DNA from 2 places in the Tissierella pigra genome. Region 1 is predicted to be linked to the other one. Evidence: riboswitches for the same ligand, from Rfam matches in the RefSeq annotation. Region 1 holds a riboswitch; the other holds the start of a gene.
The links. Region 1 has a riboswitch for lysine ahead of KQI41_RS02920 (transporter substrate-binding domain-containing protein). Riboswitches for the same ligand answer to the same signal wherever they lie in the genome.
Positions count from the first base shown of each region.

Region 2: another riboswitch for lysine. It lies ahead of KQI41_RS00515 (aspartate kinase); the one in region 1 lies ahead of KQI41_RS02920 (transporter substrate-binding domain-containing protein).

Region 1 is NZ_JAHLPJ010000001.1:611,843-621,081, reverse strand. Features, by position in the region: gene KQI41_RS02965 (L,D-transpeptidase family protein) at 1-151, opposite strand, end outside; gene sufC (Fe-S cluster assembly ATPase SufC) at 370-1,125, shown strand; gene sufB (Fe-S cluster assembly protein SufB) at 1,137-2,543, shown strand; gene sufD (Fe-S cluster assembly protein SufD) at 2,555-3,604, shown strand; gene KQI41_RS02945 (cysteine desulfurase) at 3,597-4,835, shown strand; gene sufU (Fe-S cluster assembly sulfur transfer protein SufU) at 4,825-5,247, shown strand; gene KQI41_RS02935 (small, acid-soluble spore protein, alpha/beta type) at 5,329-5,511, shown strand; gene KQI41_RS02930 (amino acid ABC transporter ATP-binding protein) at 5,554-6,285, opposite strand; gene KQI41_RS02925 (amino acid ABC transporter permease) at 6,300-7,082, opposite strand; gene KQI41_RS02920 (transporter substrate-binding domain-containing protein) at 7,107-7,922, opposite strand; lysine riboswitch at 8,086-8,269, opposite strand; gene rbr (rubrerythrin) at 8,596-9,186, shown strand.
Region 2 is NZ_JAHLPJ010000001.1:111,092-120,330, forward strand. Features, by position in the region: gene KQI41_RS00500 (MarR family winged helix-turn-helix transcriptional regulator) at 1-165, shown strand, start outside; gene KQI41_RS00505 (ABC transporter ATP-binding protein) at 183-2,423, shown strand; gene KQI41_RS00510 (ABC transporter ATP-binding protein) at 2,420-4,270, shown strand; gene KQI41_RS00515 (aspartate kinase) at 4,328-5,533, opposite strand; lysine riboswitch at 5,642-5,828, opposite strand; gene KQI41_RS00520 (helix-turn-helix domain-containing protein) at 6,343-6,543, opposite strand; gene KQI41_RS00525 (5' nucleotidase, NT5C type) at 6,599-7,189, opposite strand; gene KQI41_RS00530 (sigma-70 family RNA polymerase sigma factor) at 7,376-7,906, shown strand; gene KQI41_RS00535 (hypothetical protein) at 7,899-8,204, shown strand; gene KQI41_RS00540 (hypothetical protein) at 8,194-8,592, shown strand; gene KQI41_RS00545 (DUF2249 domain-containing protein) at 8,739-8,966, shown strand; gene KQI41_RS00550 (hypothetical protein) at 9,100-9,239, shown strand, end outside.

The DNA.
Region 1 (9,239 bases):
CTGTTTCTTCTGTTTCTTCAACTTCTTCTTGAACTTCTATTATGTTTTCTTCAGTATTTATATTAACTTTATTTAATATTTCTTGATTTGGTTCAGCAATCATAGTAGATGAAATAATAGATAATACTAATATTAGTCCATTTTGCCACATATAATCCTCTCCTTTATATCCTAAACAAGCTTTCTATCTATTGTATTCTTATGATTTTGTAATTATATCTAATATATCTTTGTTATAGGATAAAGTCATAATTAATTCCTACTAAATTAGTAGCTTTACTTTCTTAAATTATAAGTATATAATTATAAATATATAAAGCTGATAACACCTATCAATTGATAAGGTATTTCATATATAGGAGGGTTTGTATGACTAACAATTTATTAAATATAAGTAATTTAAAGGTAAATATAGAAGGCAAGGAAATATTAAGAGGTGTTGACCTTCAAGTAGCAAAAGGAGAAATCCATGTAATCATGGGACCTAATGGCGGCGGTAAATCTACTTTAGGATATACTCTAATGGGTCATCCTCAATACGAAATTACAGACGGAAATATAGAGTTTGATGGAGAAATAATAAATGATTTGAAAGTAGATAAACGAGCTAAAAAAGGTATATTTTTATCTTTCCAATATCCAGAAGAAATTCCAGGCGTTACAGTAGAGGAATTTTTAAGAACTGCTAAAACTTCTGTATCTGGAGAAATGCAGAAAATTATTCCTTTTAAAAAATTATTAAAGGAAAAAATGAGTCAATTGGAAATGAAAGAAGATTATGCTTCAAGATATTTAAATCTAGGTTTTTCTGGTGGAGAAAAAAAGAAAAATGAAATTCTTCAAATGTCTATTCTTGAACCAAAACTTGCAATCCTAGACGAAACAGATTCTGGGCTTGATGTAGATGCCATAAGAATAGTAGCTGAAGGTGTAAAGAAACTTCAAGATACAGAAAAATCTATAATAGTAATAACTCACTATAATAAATTACTGGAATATCTTCAACCTGATTTTGTTCATATTTTACTTGATGGAAAGATAGTAAAAACCGGTGGATTAGAACTAGCTCAAGAAATTGATAAAAAAGGATATGAAAATATTAGAAATGAATTTTCCAATAAATAGAGGTGAGAAATATGGAAAGAAAAAAATCTGTTATTGAAGATATAGATAGGGGAATTTATGATATTAAAAATGAATTTACCTATAAATATAAGACTGATAAGGGATTAACTCCTGAAATAATAATGGAAATTTCTAGAGAAAAAAATGAACCAAAGTGGATGACTGACTTTAGACTAAAATCTTTAGAAATATATAATAACAAACCTATTCCTACATGGGGGGCAGATTTATCTGATCTTGATATGGAAAATATAATTACCTATATTAAGCCAGATTCAGATATGAAAAATAGCTGGGAAGATGTTCCTGATGATATAAAGGACACCTTTGAGCGATTGGGACTCCCTCAAGCAGAAAGAGAATCTTTAGCTGGAGTAGGAGCACAATATGATTCAGAAGTAGTTTATCATAATATCAGGCAAGAATTAGTGGATGCAGGTGTAGTTTATATGGATATGGAGACTGCATTAATAGAATATGAAGATATAGTTAAAGAATACTTTATGAAGCTTGTTCCGCCTAATGACCATAAATTTGCTGCCCTTCATGGCGCTGTATGGTCTGGTGGTTCTTTTGTCTATGTTCCTGAAGGAGTTCAAGTAGATATTCCTTTACAATCTTACTTTAGGCTTAATGCACCTGGAGCAGGACAATTTGAACATACATTAATTATAGTTGAAAAAGGTGCAAAACTTCATTTTATAGAAGGTTGTTCTGCACCAAAATATAAAGTAAATAATCTTCATGCTGGCTGTGTTGAGTTATTTATAAAAGAAGATGCTGCCCTTAGATATAGTACAATAGAAAACTGGTCTAGAAATATGTACAATTTAAATACTAAAAGAGCTGTGGTAGATAAAAATGGAACCATAGAATGGGTTTCTGGCTCTTTTGGTTCTAAAGTTTCCATGTTATATCCTATGAGCATATTAAGGGGAGAAGGTGCCAAATCTGAATTTACTGGCATTACCTTTGCCGCAAAGGGACAATATTTAGATACTGGTACAAAGGTAATTCACGCAGCACCTCATACTACTTCTACTGTAAATTCTAAGTCCATATCAAAAGATGGTGGATATGCCTTTTATAGAGGACTTCTCAAAGTAGCTAAAGATGCTTATGGATGCAAATCCACTGTATCTTGTGAATCTTTAATGCTTGATAATTACTCTAAATCCGATACTCTACCTATTATTGAATTAAATAATGATAATATAGATATAGGACATGAGGCTAAAATAGGTAGAATCAGCGATGAAGCAATTTTCTATCTAATGAGTAGAGGAATCAGTGAAGAGGAAGCTAAAGCTATGATAGTCAGAGGATTTGTTGAACCAATAACAAAAGAACTTCCTCTTGAATATGCTGTTGAATTAAATAATTTAATTAATATAGAACTTGAAGGTTCTATTGGATAAGGAGGGATACAATGCTTTGGAAAAGAATTAATTTAGAACATTTTGATTTTCCCAATGTAGTAAGTTACAACAAAGAATATATTGATATTAATAATATTTCAGATAAAATCCAATTAACTAATAATCCTAGGAATATAGATTTAGATATAGATATGAATGATGTTAAAGGATTAGGAGATAGATTTATTTCATTTTCTAAAGAATGCTATAATAGCGGCATAGATTTATCCCTTCCTAGAAATGTAAAAATAAAAGAACCTATAATAATAAAATTTAATATGGACATGGCTAATCCTATGGTTATAGATAAAAATATTATTGTAGCTGAATCTGGTAGCGAAGCTACTATTATATTTGACTATAGTTCTATAAAAGAAGCAGAAGCTTTTCATAATGGACTAACTGTTGTATATGCAAAAGATAATACAAAAATAAATATAATCAAAATTCAAAGAATGAATGATCTATCTTTAAATTTTGATTCAAACTTTGCCTTTGTTGAAGGACAAGGAAATGTTAACTGGATTTCTGTAGAATTAGGAAGTAGTATTAGCGGTACAAATTACTCTACATTTCTAGAAGGAGAAGCAAGTGAGTCCAATCTCTCATCTATTTATTTAGGAGATAAAGAACGTAAAATGGATTTAGGATATTCTATGATTCATAAAGGTCCTAGAAGTTTAAGCAGTATTGAAACTAAAGGAGTTCTTAAAGATAAATCTAAAAAAGTCTTTAGAGGAAATCTGGATTTTAAAAGAGGTGCTAGACATTCTAAAGGTGTTGAAGAAGAATATGTAATATTACTTGACCCTACTGTAAAATCTGATTCCATTCCTGCTTTATTATGTGAAGAAGATGATGTGGAAGGAGAACATGCTGCCAGTGCAGGACAAATTGATGAAAATAGACTTTTTTATCTTATGAGTAGAGGTTTAAATGAAAGAGAAGCAAAAAAAATGATTATAGAATCATCTTTTAGACCTATAATTGACAAAATACCCTTTGAAGACTTTAGACTTATTATTAACAAGGAAATTGAAGGGAGACTTATGGATGAATAAATTAGACCCTTTAGAAATAAAAAAAGATTTTCCTATATTTAATCAAAAAATAAATGGGAATAGTTTAGTTTATTTAGATAATGGTGCTACAACCCAAAAACCTATAGATGTTATAAACGCCATTAGTGATTATAATATAACTTCTCATGGCAACCCCCATCGGGGAGCTCATGAACTTAGTATAAGAGCTACTGAGTTATATGATTTATCTAAAGCAAAAGTAAAAAAACTTATAAATGCCAAACATATAGAAGAAATTATATTTACTAAAAATGCTACAGAGTCTCTTAACTTAATTGCTTATTCTTATGGTATGGAGTTCATTAAAGAAAACGATGAAATAGTTCTTGCCATATCAGAACATCATAGTAATATCCTACCTTGGCAAAGAGTGGCAAAGGAAAAAGGTGCAGTCCTAAAATATATGTATTTAGATGAAGAAGGAAGGATTTCTCTAGAAGAGATTAAATCAAAAATAACTAATAAAACAAAAATAGTAGCTGTTGCACAAATGTCAAATACTCTTGGAACTATTCACCCAATAGAAGAAATTATAGACTATTCCCATAAAGTGGGAGCAGTAGTCATAGTAGATGGTGCGCAAAGCACTCCCCATATGCCAGTAGATGTCCAAAATCTTGATGCAGATTTCTTTGTTTTTTCTGGACATAAAATGTTAGGTCCCATGGGAATTGGTGTATTATATGGTAAAATAGAACTTCTTGAATCCATGTCACCATTTTTATTAGGTGGAGATATGATAGAATATGTTTATGAACAAGATGCTACATTTGCTCCATTGCCCTTTAAGTTTGAAAGTGGAACAAAAAATGTAGAAGGAGCTGTAGGATTAGGATCAGCCATTGATTATTTGCAAAAGATTGGATTAGATAATATTAAATCCCACGAAAAAAAATTAATGGAATATACATTAGATAAGATGCTTCCTTTATCATATATAAATATTCAAGGACCTAAAGACTTAAATATGCGTGGCGGTATAATATCCTTTACTATGGATGATATTCATCCTCATGACATAGCTTCTATTTTAGACTCTTATGGTATAGCCATAAGAGCAGGACACCATTGTTGCCAACCTTTAATGAAATATCTTAATGTACCTGCAACTTCAAGGATTAGTTTCTACCTTTATAATACAAAGGAAGATATAGATAGATTTATTGAAGGAATTGAAAATGTAAGGAAGTGGTTTGGCTATGGATCTTAACTCTATTTATACCGAACTAATTATGGAACATAATAGAAGTGGACACAATAAAAAAGCCTTAATAGAGCCAGATATAAGAGAAAGAGGTCACAATCCTAGCTGTGGTGACGATATTACTTTAGAGATTAAACTCAATGAAAATATAATAGAAGATGCCTCCTTTACAGGAGTGGGATGTGCCATATCTCAAGCTTCTACTTCTATGATGATAGATTTAATAAAAGGAATAGCCAAGGAAGAAGCTTTAAGCTTAGTAGAACTATTTCTATCTATGATTAAAAAAGAAATCATAGATGAAGATCAATTGGAAAAGTTAGAAGATGCCATAGTTCTTCAAAATATTTCCAATATGCCTGCTAGAGTAAAATGTGCCGTTTTAGCATGGCATACACTAAAGGAAGCCATTAGCTAAAAACTTTCATTTAATTACCTAGTATGAAATATCCTCTAAGTATATAAAATAAAGATAAATAATATACATGAGGTGATTCTAATGGTTAAAAAACCAATAAATGAAAATGCTATGAAAGCTTTTGAGGAAATGAAACTAGAAATAGCCAATGAATTGGGCTATGATTTTACCACTATGGCAAATTCCATGGGAATGACTAAAAATATAGCACCAGGAAAAAAACAACATTCCAATGATGATAAGAACACTTTTAACCCCTCATAAAACAAAAAACTAGTTGCAGCATAAAAGCTGCAACTAGTTTTATTATATTACACGTCTTAAAAATTCTCTTGTACGTTCTTTACTTGGATTATTAAATATTTTATCTGGAGTTCCTTCTTCTGCAATAACACCTTTATCCATAAAAACAATACGATCTGCCACATCTTTTGCAAATTCCATTTCATGAGTTACTATTATCATTGTAAGTCCTGTTTTAGCCAGTTCATTCATAACTTTAAGGACTTCTCCTACCATTTCAGGATCAAGAGCAGATGTTGGCTCATCAAATAATATTACATCTGGTTCCATAGATAAACTTCTTGCAATTGCTACCCGTTGCTTTTGTCCTCCTGATAATTGTTTTGGTTTTGCATTGATATATTTATCCATATCTACTACTTTTAAATACTTCATAGATATATTTTCTGCTTCTTCTTTAGAACGATTCAATACTTTTCTCTGTCCCACCATGCAGTTTCCTAAAACATCATGATTATTAAATAAATTGAACTGTTGAAACACCATGCCTAGATTTTTACGATATAGACAAATATCATGATTATCATCTAGTATATTTTCACCTTTATATATAATCTCTCCCCCACTGGGTACTTCTAAGAGATTTATACATCTAAGAAGAGTAGATTTACCAGAACCTGATGAACCAATAATACATACTACTTCACCTTTATTTACTGAAAAATTAATGTCTTTCAGAACCTCATGATTTCCAAAAGATTTATTCAAATGTTTAATTTCTATTATCTTTTCCATATTCTATCTCCTTCCTAATATTGTTTTACACTAGTGTCTTTTACTCTAGGAAGTAACTTTTCAGACTTGTTTACTGATATGTCCTCTATATTTATAGTATAGTTTTCAGGACCATCTATTTTCATTTCACAAAAACGTAAAATTCTAGTTACTGTAAAGGTCATTACAAAATAAAAAATAGAAGCTACAAAGAATGTTTCAAAGTATTTAAAATTATTTCCTGCAATAGATTTTGTCTGGAAAAATAATTCTGTTACAGAAATTACATTTAGCACTGAAGTGTCCTTTATATTTATAACAAATTCATTTCCAGTTGCAGGTAATATATTTCTAATTAACTGTGGCAATATAATATTAGTCATGGTTTGAAAATGATTCATTCCTATTGCTTGTGCTGCTTCAAACTGTCCTTTATCAATTGATGATATACCACCACGAACTATTTCTGCCATATAGGCTCCAGTATTTATAGATACTATAAGTATGGCTGCAAATATTCTATCCATATCTATTCCAAATGCCAAAGCAGAACCATAGTAAATTACCATAGCCTGTACTATCATAGGTGTACCACGAAATATTTCTATATAAATAGAAAAAACAACATTTACTATTTTAAGGATAAAAGCCTTTATTCTATTTCTAGGTATTGGAATAGTTCGTATAGTTCCTACTAATAGTCCAATGACAAATCCTATAACTGTACCAACTATAGATATTAAAAGTGTTATACCTGCACCCCTAAGAAGCATGGGATAGTATTCTGACATTATTTTTATTATTGATTGAAAGCTCACTTTCTTCACTCCTTTAAACAAACATTATTCAGCTGAAGGTTGATTTATAATAGCATTGTCCATAATATCTTTAAATTCATCTTCTGAAATTTTATCTAATATACTATTTATCTGTTCTTTTAATTTACTGCCTTTTATAAGACCTACAGCAATGGCTGTATCATCATCTGAAGTTTTAAATCCATTCTCAAATTCTACCATTGCAAATTTATCATTGGCAGAAACAGCACTTATTCCCTCTGGACGTTCTGATACATATCCATCAATTATTCCTGACTCAAGGGCAACTCTCATGGCTGGAAAGTTATCCATTGCTGTCTGCTTATTTACACCTTCTATTTGTTTAATTACGGAGTAATGAAATGTATTTAGCTGTCCAGTTATTTTTGCACCTTTAAAATCATCTATTGAAGTGGCATTTTCATATGCTCCACCTTTTTTTACAACCATAACTAAATCTGATTTATAATAGTTGCTTGAAAAATCAATGGACTCTAAGCGTTCTGCTGTTGGTGACATTCCTGCCATTACAGCATCAATTTTTCCTGATATTAAGGCCGGTATGAGACCTTCCCACTCGGTCTTTACAACAACTAATTCTTTTCCAAGTCCTTCTGCAATTTTCTTTGCAATTTCAACATCATATCCACCAGCAAATTCTCTGCTTCCATCTATTTTTACTCCACCATTTGAATCATCCATTTGTGTCCAGTTAAATGGTGCATATCCTGCTTCAAGTCCTATTTTAAATGTATTATCATCTGATGTTTTTCCACATCCTCCTAAAATCATAACCCCTACTAAGGCAATTCCTACTAATAATAATATTTTTCTTTTCATATCCACTTCTCTCCTTCTGTCATAATAAGTTTAATTTAACAATTTAAAATCTTAAACTTACCACCTTGTATGCGAGTTGCACTATTTTGGGTAACAAAAAAAGACCTGAGATGAACTCAGATCCTAATAGACATAGTAGTACCTAATTCCCCTCCTTCTCCCAAAATGAGATAGCACAACTCAATAAACTGGGAAAGTTTATTGAGACAGTCCTGCAATTATTCACTGCAGACCCAGCATATAATACTGAGAATATTATACACTTCGGCAACATTTCCTTCTCCTTAATATCGTAGCTTTCTCATGCTCCATTAAGGACTGTTAAATACTGCTCCTCTACCTCACCTGAAAAAGATGAGGCCTTATTAAATTATGTTTCATAGTCTACATCAATATTTTATATTTGTCAACCTATTTAAAATATATTTATATATTTATTCTACTATTAATCTCTTTCACATTTGTATAATTAGCCATGTATTATGCTTTATAAAAAATTAAATAAATTAATATTTGAATTCATATTTTTAAAAGAGACCTCCTTAATCTACTTCCCTAGAGCATATGATTGACATTTTATGACATTAATGTTAGCATATAACTGTAATTATTACAAATAGGCAACGATTACACAAATCATCCTTAATCTAAAGGGAATTTTTAGGAGGTAAAAATGAATAATTTAAAGGGAACAAAAACAGCAGAAAACTTAATGAAATCCTTTGCAGGAGAATCACAAGCTAGAAACCGTTATACATATTATGCTTCTGTAGCTGATAAAGAAGGATATAAACAAATTAGAAATATATTTATCGAAACAGCTGATAATGAAAAGGAACACGCAAAAAGATTTTATAAATTTTTACTTGCAGGATTAGATGAACTTCCAGCAACTATTAGTATAGAGGCTGATTTTCCTGTTGCTCAAGGAAATACTTTAGATAATTTAAAAGCAGCAGCAAGTGGAGAAAATGAAGAATGGACAGAACTTTATCCTACTTTTGCAGATATTGCCGAAGAAGAAGGATTTAAGGATATAGCCCTTGCTTTTAGAGCAATATCTGATGCAGAAAAAGCTCATGAAATTAGATTCAACAAACTTGCAGATAATATATTAAACAATAGAGTATTTGAAAAAACTGAAAAAGTACTATGGAAATGTGGCAACTGTGGATATGTACATGAAGGTTCAAATGCACCTGAACTATGTCCAGCTTGTATCCACCCACAAGGACATTTTGAATTTTTCGTAGAAACTTATTAATAAGTATTATAAATACCATAATATAGGTTATTTCTTAACCTATATTATGGTAT
Region 2 (9,239 bases), 500 kb from region 1:
TATATAACTGAAGAAGGAAGAAGAATATGTAAAGATGCACTGAAGGCAACTAATGTAATTGGAGAAGAATGTTTTGGAAATTTTACAGCAGAAGAAAAAGTGATTTTAAGAAGACTATTAATGGAAATGAGAGATAATTTAAACAAAGCAAATCACAAAGAATGAAAGATTAGGAGGATAATATGCTAAAACTATATAAAGAGTTTAAACCATTTATTGTATCAATAATTATTGTAATAGCATTGCTTTTCCTTCAAGCTAGTACAGAGCTAGCCTTGCCTGATTATATGTCCAATATAGTCAATATAGGAATACAGCAAAATGGAATAGAAAATGTAGTACCAAAAGTAATTAGGGCTTCTGAATTGGAAAAAATAAATATATTTTTAAATGACGAAGAAAAGGCTTTGATAAAAAGCAGTTATGAATTAATAGAAAAAAATAATAGTCAAGAATATAATGATTACCTAAAGAAGTATCCAGTGTTAGAAGGTGAGGAACTATATTTACTAAATACTAAAGATAAAGAAATCATTGAAGAAATGAACTCTTTTCTAGGAAGACCTATGCTTATTATATGGGCAATAGAAAATGGAACTCCTGAAGGAATGGGAGCAGAAAATGAGGGTACAAATCCCTTTGCTAATTTACCAGAGGGTACAGATCCTTTCGTAGTATTGAAGAGTTTACCACAGGAACAACTGGAATTAATTAAATCTAGTGCTGAAGAACAATTTAATAACTTACCAGAAACCATGATAAATCAAGCTGCCATAAATTATATTAAAGCTGAGTATGAAAATATAGGAATTAATATAGAAAAAACTCAATCTAACTATATATTGTATATAGGGGGAATAATGTTACTTATTTCACTTATAAGTATGGCTGCGTCCATAGGAGTTGGATTTTTATCATCTAAAATCTCATCGGGAATTGGCAGAAATTTAAGAGAAAAGGTATTTAAAAAAGTAACTCAGTTTTCCAACAATGAGTTTGATGACTTTTCAACAGCTTCACTAATAACTAGAAGTACAAATGATATTCAGCAAGTACAGCAATTTAGTATGATGATGATGAGAATTATATTTTTTGCACCTATTATGGGAGTAGGTGGAATTATAAGAGCTCTTAGAACTAATACTTCTATGGCTTGGATAGTTGGAGTAGGAGTCATGGCTATTTTAACATTGGTTATAGTTTTATTTTCAGTGGTTATGCCTAAATTTAAAAAATTACAAGACCTTGTAGATAGGGTAAATCTTGTAATGAGAGAAGCACTTAATGGATTAATGGTAATTAGAGCCTTTAATACTCAAAAAGTGGAAGAAAAGAAATTTGATAAAGCCAATAATGATTTAACAAAAACAAACCTATTTGTATCAAGAGTAATGACCATGATGATGCCAACTATGATGCTTATTATGAATGGAATAATGCTTCTAATAATATGGGTAGGTGCTCATGAAATAGATAATGGAGTAATTCAAGTAGGAGATATGATGGCATTTATTCAATATACTATGCAGATTATAATGTCTTTCCTTATGATTTCCATGGTTTCAATCATACTTCCAAGAGCTTCCGTATCGGCAGGAAGAATTGCTGAAGTATTAAATAAAGATCTTGTAATTCAAGAATCTAAAAGTCCTAAAAAACTTACAAGTAGTACAAAAGGTGTTTTAGAATTTAAAAATGTTAATTTTAAATATCCAGGAGCAGAGGAATATGTATTGGAAGACATATCCTTTATAGCAAAACCTGGAGAAACTACAGCTTTTATAGGTAGTACAGGAAGTGGAAAATCAACCCTTATTAACTTAATACCTAGATTTTATGATGTTACTGATGGAAAAATCCTCGTTGATGGAATAGATATAAAAGATATGGGGATTCATGATTTAAGAGAACAAATAGGGTATGTTCCTCAAAAGGGAGTACTTTTTACTGGAACCATAGAAAGCAATTTAAAATATGGTAAAAATAAAAATGCTACAGAAAAAGATATTTTAAAAGCCATAGAAATATCTCAAGCAAAAGAGTTTATAGATACAAAAGAAGATGGAATTCTAACTGAAATATCTCAAGGAGGAACCAATGTATCTGGAGGTCAAAGACAGAGACTTTCCATAGCCAGAGCATTGACTAAGGGACCTAGAATATTTATTTTTGATGATAGTTTTTCAGCTCTTGACTTTAAAACTGATGCAGCACTACGAAAAGCCATGAGTGAAGAAGTTAAAGATAAAACTGTACTCATAGTAGCTCAAAGAATAAATACAATAATGAACGCTGAAAATATTATAGTTCTAGACGAAGGAAAAATAGTTGGAAAAGGGACTCATAGGGAATTACTTAAAAGCTGTGATGTTTACAAACAAATAGCCTTATCCCAGCTATCAGAGGAGGAATTAGCCATATGAGTGGAAAAGATATAAAAACAAATACTTCTAAAAGAAGAGGTCCCATGGGAAATGGACCAATAGGGGCAAGATTTGAGAAACCTGAAGACTTTAAAGGAACATTTTCAAAGTTATTGAATTATTTAAAGCCATATACGTTTAAACTAACCATAGTAATGATATTTGCCATAGGAAGTACGGTGTTTTCCATAGTAGGACCCAAAATTCTTGGTAAAGCTACAACTAAAATATTTGAAGGACTGGTATCTAAAGTATCTGGAGCAGGTGGAGGCATAGACTTCCAGTATATATTGAATATAGTATTCCTCTTGATTGGACTATATTTAATATCTGCAATATTCTCATATATACAAGGGTTTATAGTGACTGGAGTAGCACAAAAGGTAAGCTATAATTTAAGAAAAGAAATATCTGAAAAAGTAAATAAACTTCCCCTTAAATATTTTGATAATATAAGTCATGGAGATGTATTATCTAGGGTTACAAATGATGTAGATACTGTAAGTCAGACCTTAAATCAAAGTATGAGCCAAATAATAACTTCTGCCACTACTTTAGTAGGAGTTCTTATTATGATGTTGTCCATATCTTGGCAGATGACTATTTTAGCTATTTTAATATTGCCATTGTCCATGGGTTTAGTTATGACAATAGTTAAAAGGTCACAGAAATACTTTAAGGCTCAACAAGAAAGCTTAGGAAAAGTAAATGGACATATAGAAGAAATCTATGGCGGTCATAATATAATGAAGGCCTTTAATGCGGAAGAAGAAGCCGTTGAAGAATTTACAAAGATTAATGGAGAACTTTATAACTCTGCATGGAAATCTCAATTCCTTTCTGGAATGATGATGCCTATTATGAATTTCATAGGTAATATAGGATATGTGGCGGTATCTATTTTAGGTGGATGGTTTGCAGTTAGAAAAACCATAGAAGTAGGTGATATTCTTTCCTTTATTCAATATATAAGAAACTTTACTCAGCCTATAGCCCAAGTGGCTCAAATATCCAATGTATTACAATCAACAGTAGCTGCTGCTGAAAGAGTATTTGTATTCTTAGATGAAGAGGAGGAAGTAAAGGAATCAACTACACCTGTTAAACTAGAAGAAGTAGAAGGAAAAGTTACCTTTGAAAATGTTAAATTTGGCTATAATGAAGATAAAATAGTAATAAACGATTTTTCACAAAATATAAAACCAGGACAAAAAGTCGCCATAGTTGGACCTACTGGTGCAGGAAAAACTACCATAGTAAAATTATTAATGAGGTTTTACGACTTAAACGAAGGTAAAATTCTAATTGATGGAAATGATATAAATGATTTCACAAGAGAAGATTTAAGGAATAACTTTGGAATGGTTCTTCAAGATACATGGTTATTTAGTGGAACAATAATGGAAAATATAAAATATGGCAGATTAGATGCAACAGATGCAGAAGTAATAGAGGCTTCTAAGTCTGCCCATGCCCATAGATTTATCCAAACACTTCCCGATGGATATAATATGGTTATAAATGAAGAGGCAAACAATATATCCCAAGGACAAAAACAGCTTTTGACCATAGCAAGAGCAATACTTTCTGATCCTAAGATACTTATCTTAGATGAGGCAACATCTTCCGTAGATACAAGGACAGAGGTACTCATTCAAAAAGCTATGGAGAATCTGATGAAGGGAAGAACATCCTTTATAATTGCTCATAGACTTTCAACCATAAGAGATGCAGATTTAATTCTAGTAATGAAAGATGGAGATATAATAGAACAAGGAAGCCATGAAGAGCTTCTAAAGAAAAATGGATTCTATGCAGAACTATATAATAGTCAATTTGTAGCATAAAAAAATTCAATCTAATTTAGATAAAATTATAAGTGACCAAGGATAAAACCTTGGCACTTATAATTTAAACTCGTTGGTGATTTTAATTATTGCTTTATCTTTATCCTTAGTATTTATCGTATATGATATTCTAATTTCTGAAGTTGTAACTTGTTTAAATTCAATATTATTGGTGGCAAAAATTTCAAATATCTTTGCTGCAACTCCAGATTGAGTTCTCATGCCCAATCCTATTACTGAAATTTTGGTTATATTCTCTTCTATATCAGCTTTTATCTCTTTCATTGTTATTTTCAATTCATTAATTATATTATTTATTGATTTCTTACTGTCTTTGGGAGCAGTAAAAGAAATATTCACATATCCACCTATTGGTGCAGTTTGACTAATCATATCAATATTTATATCTCTTTCAGATAATTTACTAAATATATTAGATATTCCTCCAATACGATAAGGTACGTTATTAATTGTTACCATTAAATCACTATCACTAACAGTAAGACCTGTAATTACTTTAGATTCCATAGACTTATCATACTCCTTTATATAAGTTCCTTTAAGCTTACCAGTACTTAATGCAATATAAATAGGCACATGATATTTACATCCTATTTCAATAGCTCTAGTTGCTATGACATTAGCACCTAAACTGGACATCTCAATCATTTCATCATAACTAATATAATCTAACTTTTTTGCATTTGGATATATCCGAGGGTCAACTCCATAAATACCTTGTACATCAGTATATATTTCACAAGGACAATCTAACTTGGCTGCCAATGCAACAGCAGTGGTATCAGAACCACCTCTACCTAAGGTTGTTATGTCTCCATTATGGCTTATACCTTGAAATCCAGCTACTATGATTACTTTCCCTTCACTTAATTGTTTTTTTATGTTTTTGATATTAATATCTAAAATAGTGGACTTAGTATGTTTGTCATCAGTTGTTATACCAGCTTGGAATCCAGTTAATGCTACGGCATCTTGTCCTTTTTCCTTTAGTGCCATAGCTAAAAGAGCTGATGTAATTTGTTCTCCTGTAGATAAGAGCATATCTAATTCTCTTTCACTAGGATTTTTAGAAATTTTCTTTGTCATTTCAATAAGGTTGTTAGTAGTTTTTCCCATGGCAGAAACAACAGTAACAATATCAAAACCAGATTTTTTTCTTTCTATAATAAGATTAGCTATAGAATTAATCTTATCAATTGTCTCTACTGATGTTCCACCATATTTCTGTACTATAATGGACAATTAAATCACTTCCTCTATTTAAATTAAAAAAACAGTCATGAGTAAAAGAACTCATAACTGTTTTAGTTGCAAAGATAACAAACTAAAAAATCATATAACTTTTACCCTGTGTAATATAGCACTCTATTAGAGACTGGGTAATCAACTAATGGCAGTGATGTATCTATTAAATACATCCCCAACATATAATTCTAGGGGAAATTATACGTTTCGGCAGTTACACCTTTTTTATAGGAATAGGACTCCCTAAATCTGACCTATAATACTAATTGCAACTGCATCCTCTATATTACAACTAAAACTATGAAATTGTATTTTGAAAAGTATAGCATGTACTAGAGAAATTGTCAAATTAAGATTTTGAGATAATAGAGAATACTTTAAATTTAGGAGTTATTAATATAGATATTTCGATAATATAGATAAATTATTAGGTCTAAGATTAGGTAGAGATGACTATGATACTAAGACTTTCAGCCCTAAAGAAGAGGATTATAGAATAAAAGCACGGCTGAGGAGAAAGGTATATTTAAACACTATTTCAAAGTTATTAGATTATTTAAAGTCATATACATTGTACTAAAATCCACAGTAAGAGATGCAGATTTAATTCTAGTAATGACAGATAGAGATATAATAGAATAAGGAAGCCATGAAGAGCTTCTAAAGAAAAATGGATTCTATGCAGAACTATATAATAGTCAATTTGCAGCATAATATGGGATTATAAATATAAAAAACATTACCCCTTGATATTTTATTAAGGGGTAATTTTGCTAGTATTTTTAATCAAAATTGATTTAAGTAGTCTATGTTCTTAAAACTAATTCATCTATCTTAACACCTAAAGCTTCTGCCAGCAAAACTACCTTATTGAAAGCAGGATTCCTCTTCGTTCCTCGCTCTAGTTCTTCAATATAAGATTTAGAGATATGAGTGAAGTTTGATATATCTAATGTAGTATATCCTTTGCTGTTTCTTAGTTCTCTTACCTTCGAACCATTTAACATAAAAACCCTCCTCTAAAAGACTATATTTAATTATACTTAATATAATCTAAAACTATTACGCAATTCTAAAATCATTAAAGGATTTTTCTGCATAACCTTTTATTATGTTTTCTATTTCAAACCAGTTATTTACACGTGTAACTCTTTCTGGTATAGGTCCTTTATTATAGTTACAATCCATAAGAAGTACTTGAAATCCTGATTCTGATAATTGTATAGCATTTTCATATCTATCTTCTATAAAAATATCACAATTTAAGTCTTTAGCAGTTTTGACTTTGTTATGGGAACCCAATAAGGTCAAAGAATCCATAGGTATATTGTAGTAGGAAAGCCACATAAGGGTTACAGTTTTCATTCGTTCTTCTCTTGCAGTTACAAAATAAATTTGATGATTTTTGTATAAACTATCAAGAACCCTTTTTACACCCATTCTGATTTTAGTTTCAAGGTGTAATGTCTCCCCATATAGAGCATAGAATAATTCATAGGCTGATCTATCTATGCCCAAAACTTGGTGTATTTCATATACTGTCACATCTTCAGGTGTAATTGTAGTATTGAAATAGGTGTTTACCATAGGAATCCAGTCATAAGCTTCAGTAATAGTTCCGTCGATGTCGATACATAAATTTAACTGTTTCATCAATATCGCCTCCATATATATTGTGACTTAATTATATAATATAAATATAAAATCTCTTTTAACAACAAGTTAAGTTTAGGTAAAGAATTCTTCATAAAATGGAATTAGTAAAAAAATAAAAAATTATATTTGAAAATGAACTAATTTTAATTACAAACGTAGTAAATATATAAGGAGGGTGAGGGTTTGAAAAAAGATATAGATTTATTAGTCAATGAATATAAAACTAAAATATATACTTTTTGCTTTCATCTTTCTAAAAATAAACAAGATGCAGATGATTTGTTTCAAGATACTTGGATAAAAGTATTCTCTAGTATTGATTCCTTTGATGAAAGTAAAAGTTTTGAAGGTTGGCTATATACTATTACACTTAATTGTTATAGGGATAAATACCGAAAAGCAAAACGATGGTTAAATAGGATAATTGATTTCAACGATACAGATACAAAAAATAAGATATTGGAAAATGCTAAATCTATATTGGGATTGCCAGAAGAAGAATATTGTGAAGAAGAAGAGAAAAGAAAAGTACAACAGGCAGTAGATAAACTAGACGATAAATATAGATTGCCATTGGTACTGTATCATTTTAAATCCTTATCTTACAAGGAGATTGGAGAAATGTTAGAAATTCCAGAAGGTACTGTTAAATCTAGAATAAATACTGCAAGGAAAAAACTAAAATGTATCTTAAAGGAGGACAGATATGAATGATAAAAAAATAGAACAAATACTAGATGAAATAGGAAAAGAAGAAATTAAACCTTCACAGGACATAGTAGATGACACAATTTCATTTATAAAAAATAGAGATATTTACTTTATAATTGCAGTATCTATTATATCCTATATAGTCCTTATTTTAGGAACTACTGTATTAGGATATAACCTTGGTTTAAAAGTTACAGTTTTTCTATTATGTATAATTCATTTTATTGGTCTGATCCCAACAGTGGGAGCAATAATTATAGCAAAGAATAATAAGGAAGGAGAGTGTCATTATGAAAAGTAAAAAATTATTTCGATTTATTACTGGTTTATGGATAGGTTTTGGAGTACTTCCTCTGACTTTAATTATACTGAAGTTAGCATATGATGGAAACATATCATCTAAAGCCCTCACTCTATTTTTATTAGGTTTAGTGATAATAGGTATTATAATTGTTGGAATATGTAAATATGTATATAAAGATGCAAAAGAAAGAGGAATGGATCCTTATTTATGGATGGCAACTGCTGCCTATGTGCCTAATCTTGTAGGATTAATAGTGTATATAGTTATGAGAAAGCAGTTTAGCCCCAATATAGAAAGGTTAAGATGTGAAAGTTGCAGTACAGAAGTAAAAGGAGACTGGAAATATTGTCCTAATTGTTCCAATAAATTATCTAAATCCAAATAGTGGTAAATAACAGTAAAAGGTCTCTAATGTGGAGACCTTTTACATTCTATTTCAAAAAGATTAAGAAAAAGTTTCAATAGACATTAGACATAATATGAATATCTTAGGGTATAATTCATACTAAGTATAATATTAGGAGGAGTTGTATGTTTGTAAAAAAAGTAGATGCTAGAGAATATGAACCTAAGGATAAACATAGAGTAATTTTTGAAACCTTCGATTCCCTTAAAACAGGTGAGAAAATGGAATTAACAAATGATCATGATCCAAAACCACTACATTATCAAATGTTGGCAGAGATGGAAGGACAATTTCAATGGGAATACCTAGAGGAAGGACCAGAGGTTTGGAGGGTATCCATAGGTAAAAAATAGATGGTTGAGGGGCTGTTTCATAACTGATTAATTAGTTATGAAACAGCCCCTTTTACATTGCAAAAAAGTAAAACCAACTATATAATTGAATTACCATGTTAAATTAGCAATAGGATATATAGGTGGTGATAAAATGATAAAGGAATTGAAAGATAAGTATCTGGAACTATGGTGGAATACGGAAACAGATTTACATATGACAAATAATAAAGTATCTTTTATAAAAAAACTAGCAAATGAGAGAAAAATAGAGGGATTTAGAAAAGAACTTTT